2 regions of the Stenotrophomonas sp. KH_052 genome follow, and region 1 is predicted to be linked to the other one. Evidence: riboswitches for the same ligand, from Rfam matches in the RefSeq annotation. Region 1 holds a riboswitch; the other holds the start of a gene.
The links. Region 1 has a riboswitch for thiamine pyrophosphate ahead of AC3ITW_RS00720 (TonB-dependent siderophore receptor). Riboswitches for the same ligand answer to the same signal wherever they lie in the genome.

Region 2: another riboswitch for thiamine pyrophosphate. It lies ahead of thiC (phosphomethylpyrimidine synthase ThiC); the one in region 1 lies ahead of AC3ITW_RS00720 (TonB-dependent siderophore receptor).

What each region holds. Positions count from the first base shown of each region.
Region 1 is NZ_CM174475.1:176,709-181,014, forward strand. Features, by position in the region: gene AC3ITW_RS00720 (TonB-dependent siderophore receptor) at 1-1,166, opposite strand, end outside; TPP riboswitch at 1,237-1,332, opposite strand; gene AC3ITW_RS00725 (phosphotransferase enzyme family protein) at 1,442-2,566, opposite strand; gene AC3ITW_RS00730 (glycine zipper 2TM domain-containing protein) at 2,692-3,099, opposite strand; gene AC3ITW_RS00735 (XVIPCD domain-containing protein) at 3,347-4,306, opposite strand, start outside.
Region 2 is NZ_CM174475.1:3,954,437-3,958,742, forward strand. Features, by position in the region: gene AC3ITW_RS18135 (ion channel) at 1-392, opposite strand, end outside; gene thiC (phosphomethylpyrimidine synthase ThiC) at 527-2,371, opposite strand; TPP riboswitch at 2,454-2,555, opposite strand; gene AC3ITW_RS18145 (hypothetical protein) at 2,595-2,735, opposite strand; gene AC3ITW_RS18150 (BCCT family transporter) at 2,802-4,306, shown strand, end outside.

The DNA.
Region 1 (4,306 bases):
CCGAGGGTCAGCTGGTGGCCGACGCTGCCGGTCTCGAAGCGGCCACGCAGCTCGGCACGGGCCTGCTGGTTGCGGCGGGTGTCGTCCGGGCTGCGGTAGTCGTAGACGTCGTAGTCGCCATTGGGCGCGAAGTAGTTGCCCGGCACGCTGCCATCGGCGCACTGCGTGGCGTAGTAGCAGCCATAGGCGAAGGCGACGTTGTCATCGATCACCGAGCGGCTGTGGCCGACCGAGACGCGCGACTGCCAGGCATCGTTGAAGTCGTAGGTGTGCAACGCGGTGATGTTGGTGCTGGCGATATCCACCGGGCGCTGCCACGGCTGGTAGCCGAGCAGGAATTCGCGATCCACGCCGTGCGGCAGCTCGCGCGCGCCCAGCAGCTGGTAGCCCGACACCGAGCGCTGCGAACTGGTCTGGTAGTTGGCATCCACTTCCAGCTTGCCGCGTTCGCCGATCAGCCAGTCGGCGGCCAGCGAATAGAAGTTGCGACGGCCATCGGCGTGCTCGACATAGGAATTGCTGGCATCCCATGCGGCATTCAGGCGCAGGCCGAAACGCGGGGTGATCCAGTGGCCGACATCGACGGCGGCGTAGCGCGAGCCTTCCGAATCGGTGCCGAGGGTGACCGTGCGCACTTCGGCCGGTCGCTTGCCGATGTAGTTGATGATGCCGCCGGGTGCCATCACGCCTGCAGCCAGGCCAGCTTCACCCTTGAGGATCTCAACCGACTGCACGTTCTCCAGCGCCAGGCGCTGTTCGCCGGCGATGGACAGGCCGTTGAAGCGGTAGCCGGTGGCGGCGTCCAGTGCGAAGCCGCGGATGGCGATGTTCTGGTAGTAGCCGACCGGCGCGTACGCATCGCCCAGCGAGGCATCGTTGCTGGCCAGCTCGGACAGCGAACGCAGCTGGCGGCGGTCGAGGTAGTCGCGCTCAAGCACGTTCACCGACGCCGGCATCTCCTTCCAGGAACCACCACCGAAGGCGTTCACGCGCGAGGTATCGGCCTTCGGCTTGCCGGCCTGCACGCGCACTGCCGCCAGTTCGGTCGGCGAGCGTTCGGCACCAGTGGCAGCCGCATCGGGAGATGCATCGGCCTCGCTGGCATGCAGCGGCAGCGCGGCGCAGAGGGCGAGGGAGAGCAGGGTGGGGCGCAGGCAGCGGTTCATTCGGTTCGTCTTCGGACAACAAGGGAGACGAAGCGACGGCGCGCAGGTGCACCGGCCCATGACGGGGGTGTGGCTGCGGCTCAAAGCTCCCTACGCCGGTGCAAACCGGATCAGGTTCCAAGGGACTCTCTCAGCCTGGCAGATCCAGGCACCCCCGCTTCAGGTGACCATTTCACTACAAATGGTACGGATTTGCGAGTGGGTGCTCTTCAGGCTGCGGGGTCAGATCCCTTTCCGCAGGAAAGGGATCTGACCCGGACGGTGCGCCACCCGGGTCACGCCGCTGCGCGCAACGCCTGCAGCAGTGCCTGTCCCGGCGCGCTGTGGAACCACGCCGGGTGCCCCAGCATGAACGGCTGCCAGGCCACATCCGCGTTTGCGGTGGAGCCGGTGATGCCTTCGAAATACTCCACTTCGGATAGTGCGAAGTCGAAATGCACCATCGGCAGCAGGTCGGCCAGCAGCTGCACGCGTGCTGCCGACAATGGCAGCACCTTGCGGTAGCCGTCGATCAGGGCCAGCGCGACATCGATGCGCACCGCCTCCATGCCGCGCTCCAGTTCCAGCCACGCCACTGCGTTGCGCTCGATCGCGGTGGCGAGGTCGAACAGGGCGCTGGTGGGCGAGGCCAGGCCGAAATCCAGCACGGTGCTGACCTGTCCGTTGCGCCACAGCAGGTTGGAGACATGCCAGTCGTTGTGCGCCCATAGTCGCGGTTCGTCGCGCAGGCGTTCGGCCAGGCCGGTGTGCCACGGCAGCACGTCGCGCTGCAGCTGCGCTTCCCAGGGAATGCGCGCGAGATAGCGGGCCAGCCCGGGGCGCTCGTGCAGCCCCGCCTTGATGGCCGCGATCGGATCGTTGGCGCGGATGAGGTCGTCGCGTGCAACCAGCAGATGGGTACTGCGCTGTGGCGCGTGATAGCTGGCGGCGGCACGGTGCAGCTCGGCCAGCATGCGGCCGGCTTCGCGGGCCTGCGCGACATCGGTCAGCAACGACCACGACGCGGCATCGCGGTACAGGTCCTCGCCCACGCCCACGGCATGCAGCTCGAAGGTCCATTCGCCGTGCTCGACCGCGGTGTGGCCATCGGTTGCCGCCAGCACCTGCACAACCGGTACGCCGGCGGCAGCGAGATGGGCGATGAAGTGGTGTTCTTCTTCCAGGCAGGCGGCGCTGCGCACGCTGTGGTGGTGGCGCTTGATGAACACCGGTCCGCGCGTGCCATTGACGATGGCAGCGGCCGACAGTGGCCGAGGACTGTGCCAGTGCGGGTGGCTGTCCGCATCCAGCTGCGGAAAGCGCTGGCGCAGCCACGCGAGGTCTGCGGCGCTGATCGGCGGCCAGTCGGCAGCAACCTCGTCGTTGTTGAGGCCCTGCACGCGGTGGGAGGAAGAAGTCATGCCGCAGCCCCAGTGGGGAAAGTCACATCCAAGGCTGCGCATTCAACGCCATGGCCGCCCGCAACGCAAACGGGCGGATCATCGACCCGCCCGTCCGTGCATCGGCATGGGGGATGCCGCGCTGCTTACCAGCCGCGATGGCGACCGCGGTCGTGGTAGTAGCGGTTGTCGTAGTAGCGCTCGCGCTGCCAGCGACGGTCGTCGCCACGGTCGTAGTAGCCGCTGCGGTAGTAACCACGGTCGTAACGGCGATCGTAGCGGTCGTCGTAACGGCGATTGTCGTAGTAGCGACGGTCGCGGCGGTCGGAGGTGGTCAGGTTGCCGATCGCGCCGCCGGCCACGGCACCGCCGACAGTGGCAGCGGGATCACCGTTGGAGAGCAGGTTGCCGGCCACGCCACCGACCACGGCGCCGACCAGGGTGCGCTTGTCCTTCCTCGACATCGCGCTGGCATCGCTGACCACGGCGACACCGGCCACCAGTGCCAGGGCCATCGCCAGACCACGGAAGCTGAGTGCGGAAGTACTGAGCATGTTCGTTCTCCTGTGAGGTGCATGCCACGCTGGGCAGGGAGAGCGCGGGGCGCCCCGGCTGCCGTGATGTCCACGCTGGCGTTCCAACATTGCCGGAACATTGCCTGGTCCACCGTGCGGCTTGCGCATTCATCTAGCGGCAGGCGGCATGAAGCAAGGCTGAAAGCGGCCCCGGCCGCTCAGCTGGCAGATAAGGAAAGGGCCACGCATGGCGTGGCCCTTTCCCGGTCTGCAAGGCGCTGCGGGCCTAGACGCCCATCGCTTTCTGCGCCTGCCGGGCCTGCTCCTGCTGCGTCTCCTGCTGCTGGTGCAGCACGTTCGGCGCGCCCTGCACGGCACCGCTGCTGAGAGCCAGGCTCTGCTCGCTGGCAGCACGGGTCTCCACCGCCACGCGGTTGGCGGCGGGGTCGCCGATGGTGCCCTGCACGGCGAACAGGCGCTCACCGTTCGGGCTGGGCACCACCGAGTCGATGCGCTGCAGGCCGGCGGCATGCGCCTCCTTGGTCAGTGCCGCGGCGGCGCTTTCCAGCGCGTGGCGGTCCTTGAAGGTGCCGGCCGGCATCAGCTCCAAGCCCTTGCTGGCCTGGATGAACAGCGGATTGCGCGGGTGCCGTTCGTCGTTCAGCAGCGGTCGCTCGCGGGCGTCCCTGATCGCGTCCAGCGTCTTTGCCCCGACAATGCCGTCGGCGACCAGGCCGTTGTCCTTCTGCAGCTGGCGCACCGCCGCGTCGGTGTTGCGGCCGAAGCGGCCATCCTCGACCAGCGGCTTGCCGTCGGCACCGACGTAGCCGAGATGGCCCAGCTGCTCCTGCACCTTGCGCACGCCCTCGCTGTGCGCGCCCTGCTTGTACAGTTCGGCGTGCGGCGTGGCAGCGGCCTTGTGCTCGGCCGCAGGCTTGCCCTGGGTCTGCTCGTGCGACGGGGTGCGGTTTTCCAGCAGGTCGCGCGCCTTGGACAGCGGGTCGGAGGCGTACAGCTTCCAGTTCGGGTGGTCCTTCACCTGCTTGAGGTAGTCCTCGACCGGCATGGTGTGCACACCCTTGCTGCCGGTGGACTGGCTGATCAGCAGCTTGTCGGTGTTGGGATCGCGCACGACCATCACGATGTGGTCGATGCCGTTCCAGTGCTCATGGCGGGTCTTGGCCGTATCCAGGCCGATGATCATGCCTTCCTTCAACGCATCGGGCTTGAGGATCGCGTCGCGGTC
Region 2 (4,306 bases), 1.1 Mb from region 1:
GCTCCAGCAGCAAACAGTTCATCGCGGGTGACTTTATGGTCCTGCAGCATGTAGGCGATCAGGGCCCCCGCCGTATAGAAATACAGCAGGCTTTCCAGCAACTGCGCAGTGGTCAACAGGGCAGTACGGTCCAGCAGTGCGCCGGCCAGCGAGAACACCACCGAGGGAATGGCCAGCAGCAGCGCCAGCCAGGTGCCCAGCGGGCTGCGCTGGACCACCCACAGCGCCAGGCCGAGTACCGCCATGCCGAACATGCCCAAGGCCGCGCGCCCCCCAGCAGTGTCATCCAGCGCCGGATACAGGACTACCGCCAGCAGTTGCGCGCCCAGCAGCCATGCAGACGGATGGCGGCGGGCGATGGCCAGCCAGCGGGTGGTCACGGCAACGGGCATGGCGTCCTTTTCCCCTGGGCGATGCGGCGAGGATAGCCGGGATGGATGTGAGGCTCCGGTAGCGCCGGGCCATGCCCGGCGGCTGTCCTGAACCCCCACGTCGCCGGGCATGGCCCGGCGCTACCTGGGCGGGATCAGCCCTGGTGATAGACCTCGGCACCGGCGGCACGGAATGCCTCCGACCTTTCCTTCATGCCCGACTCGGCGTACTCGCGCACGTCCTGGGTGATCTTCATCGAACAGAAGTGCGGACCGCACATCGAACAGAAGTGGGCCAGCTTGTGCGCGTCCTTGGGCAGTGTCTCGTCGTGGAACTCCTTGGCCTTCTCAGGATCCAGGCCAAGGTGGAACTGGTCTTCCCACCGGAACTCGAAACGCGCCTTGCTCAGCGCGTTGTCGCGCACCTGCGCGCCCGGATGGCCCTTGGCCAGATCGGCCGCATGCGCGGCGATGCGATAGGCCATGATGCCGTCGCGCACGTCCTGGCGGTTGGGCAGGCCCAGATGCTCCTTCGGCGTGACATAGCAGAGCATGGCGGTGCCGAACCAGCCGATCATCGCCGCGCCGATCGCGCTGGTGATGTGGTCGTAGCCGGGTGCGATATCGGTGGTCAGCGGGCCCAGCGTATAGAACGGCGCTTCACCACACTCGCGCAGCTGCTTGTCCATGTTCTCCTTGATCAGCTGCATCGGCACATGGCCGGGGCCTTCGATCATGGTCTGCACGTCGTGCCTCCAGGCGATCTTCGTCAGTTCGCCCAGTGTCTCCAGCTCACCGAACTGCGCGGCGTCGTTGGCATCGGCGATGCAGCCCGGGCGCAGCCCATCACCCAGCGAGAAGGTCACGTCGTAGGCCTTCATGATTTCGCAGATGTCTTCGAAGTGGGTGTAGAGGAAGTTCTCCTTGTGGTGCGCCAGGCACCACTTGGCCATGATCGAGCCGCCGCGGCTGACGATGCCGGTGACCCGCTTGGCGGTGAGCGGCACGTAGCGCAGCAGCACGCCGGCGTGGATGGTGAAGTAGTCCACGCCCTGCTCGGCCTGCTCGATCAGGGTGTCGCGGAAGATCTCCCAGGTCAGTGCTTCGGCGCGGCCGTCGACTTTCTCCAGCGCCTGGTAGATCGGCACGGTACCGATCGCCACCGGCGAGTTGCGGATGATCCACTCGCGGGTCTCGTGGATGTGCTTGCCGGTGGACAGGTCCATCACCGTGTCGCCGCCCCAGCGGATCGCCCACACCAGCTTCTCCACCTCTTCGGCAATGCCGGAGGACACCGCGCTGTTGCCGATGTTGGCGTTGATCTTGGTCAGGAAGTTACGGCCGATGATCATCGGCTCACTTTCCGGATGGTTGATGTTGTTGGGCAGCACCGCACGGCCGCGCGCGATTTCATCGCGCACGAACTCCGGCGTGATGATCTTCTGGATCGAAGCGCCGAACGCCTCGCCCGGATGCTGCTGCAACAGGCCGGCATCGCGGATCGCTTCCAGCCGCTGGTTCTCGCGGATCGCGACGAATTCCATTTCCGGGGTGATGATGCCGCGGCGCGCGTAATGCATCTGGGTGACGTTGGCACCTGCGCGCGCACGGCGCGGCAGGCTGCGCGCGGGGAAGCGCACCGCATCGAGCTTCGGGTCATGCTCGCGATCGCGACCGAACGAAGAACTCAGTCCTTCCAGCCGCTCGGTATCACCGCGTTCTTCCACCCAGCCGCGACGCAGTGCCGGCAAACCAGCGGACAGATCGATGCGCACCTCCGGGTCGGTGTACGGGCCCGACGTGTCGTAAACGGTCACCGGTGCATTCTCTTCTCCGCCGAACAAGGTCGGCGTGCGGGTCAGCGCGATCTCGCGCATCGGCACCTGCAGATCCGGGCGTGAACCGGGCACGTGGATCTTGCGCGAACCGGGAATGGGCCGGGTCACGGATTCAGAGAGTTGCTGGGCCTGTTGCTGCAGGGCGGAGAGCTGTGCGTTCATCGGGCATCGTCCAGGAAGGTCAGGGACGAAGCGGCGGCGCACTGCGGCCGCATCCGGACGGTCCTTGGGCGGAGTCCGGGCATGGCTGCACTGCAAAGCTTCCCTACGCCGGTATGAGCCGGATCAGGTTCCAAGGGACTGTCTCAACCGTGGCCACATGGCCGCGGTACCCCCGCTTCTTGCCGTGCATTAAAGCATAGAACGCACTGCAGCTCATGGCCGTTCATCCATGCATGGCGTGGCGCTGCTCCATCGGCATTAACAGAACCGTGACATCGCATTCAGTAACGTGCACGCGCATCGTGCCGCTGCGGCCGATGTTTCCTTTGCCGCCTTCGCGGCTCCTGCCCGGTTCGTGCTGCATGCCGCCGGCCCCCTCGCAGCAAGCTCTGCTCGCTCCCCTCAATCCCTTGATCGGAGAAGCTCCTTCATGGTGTTTCGCGTTTCCATCGCACTCGTTCTGCTGCTGGTGCTGCTGGCTGGCTTCGCGCCCGGCCCGTTCAATACCGTCGTTCAGTCGGTACTCGCCGATGTCATCCGCAGTGTCGGCTGGCTCTATCTTCTGGTCGTGTTCCTGGCGCTGACTTTCCTGATGTACCTGGCATTCGGTCGCTTCGGCAACCTGCGCATCGGCGGTGAAGATGCCGAGCCGGAGTTCTCGCGCGCCAGCTGGATGTCGATGCTGTTCGCCGCCGGCATGGGCATCGGCCTGGTGTTCTGGGGCGCCGCCGAGCCGATTTCCCACTTCACCAAGCCTCCGGAAGGCCTTGCACCGCAGAGCATGGACGCGGCGCGGGCTTCGATGCGCTATGCGTTCTTCCATTGGGGCCTGCATCCATGGGCAATCTACGCGCTGATCGGCCTGGCGATGGCCTGGTTCCAGTTCAACCGCAATGGCCGTGGACTGGTCAGTGACATGCTGCAACCGATCATCGGCCGCCACCATCGTGGCTGGATCGGACGCGTGGTCAACATCGCCGCGGTCGTGGCCACCGCGATTGGCGTTGCCACCACGCTGGGCTTCGGCACCATCCAGATCGCTGCCGGCATGGAACGCGTGTTCGGCCTGCACGCGGGTGTGCCACTGCAGCTGACCATCATCGCCATCGCGTTCGTGCTGTACATGGCCTCCACCGCCAGCGGTGTCGAGCGCGGGGTGAAGTGGCTGTCCAACTTCAACCTTGCGCTGGCCGCGCTTCTTGCGGCCACCGTACTGGTGCTGGGCCCGACCGGATTCATCTTCGATACGTTCACCACCACTCTGGGGTCGTACCTCAACCAACTGGTGACGATGAGCCTGCGCATGTCGCCGTTCTCGGGCAGCACATGGGTAGCGGACTGGACCATCTTCTACTGGGCGTGGTGGATTTCCTGGGCGCCGTTCGTCGGCTCGTTCATCGCGCGCATCTCGCGTGGGCGCAGCGTCCGCGAGTTCGTCATCGGCGTCGTGCTGGCACCGACGGTGCTGGGCTTCTTCTGGTTCGCGGTGTTTGGTGGTACTGCACTGTGGGCGCAGATCTTCGGCCACGCCGACCTGGTGCAGGCGCTGGGCAACGGCTATGAGACGGTGCTGTTCACCCTGTTTGACAGCATGCCGCTGCCCTTGCTGCTTTCCTGCATCGCACTGGTGCTGCTGATGATCTTCTTCGTGACATCAGCCGATTCAGCGGTGCTGGTGCTGGCCAGCATGTCCACTGACGAGGCAGGCGATCCTCCGTTGAAGCGCAAGCTGGCCTGGGGCATCGCGGTGGCATTGATCGCAGCCGCATTGCTGCTCGCCGGTGGCCTGGATGCGCTGCAGGGCATGATCACGATTGCGGCGTTGCCATTCGCGCTGCTGATGGTGCTGGTGATGGTGTCGCTGTACCGGGTACTGGACCAGGAGTACACCCGCGAGCGGCGGCAGGCGCAGCGCCAGCGGCACATGATCGACGC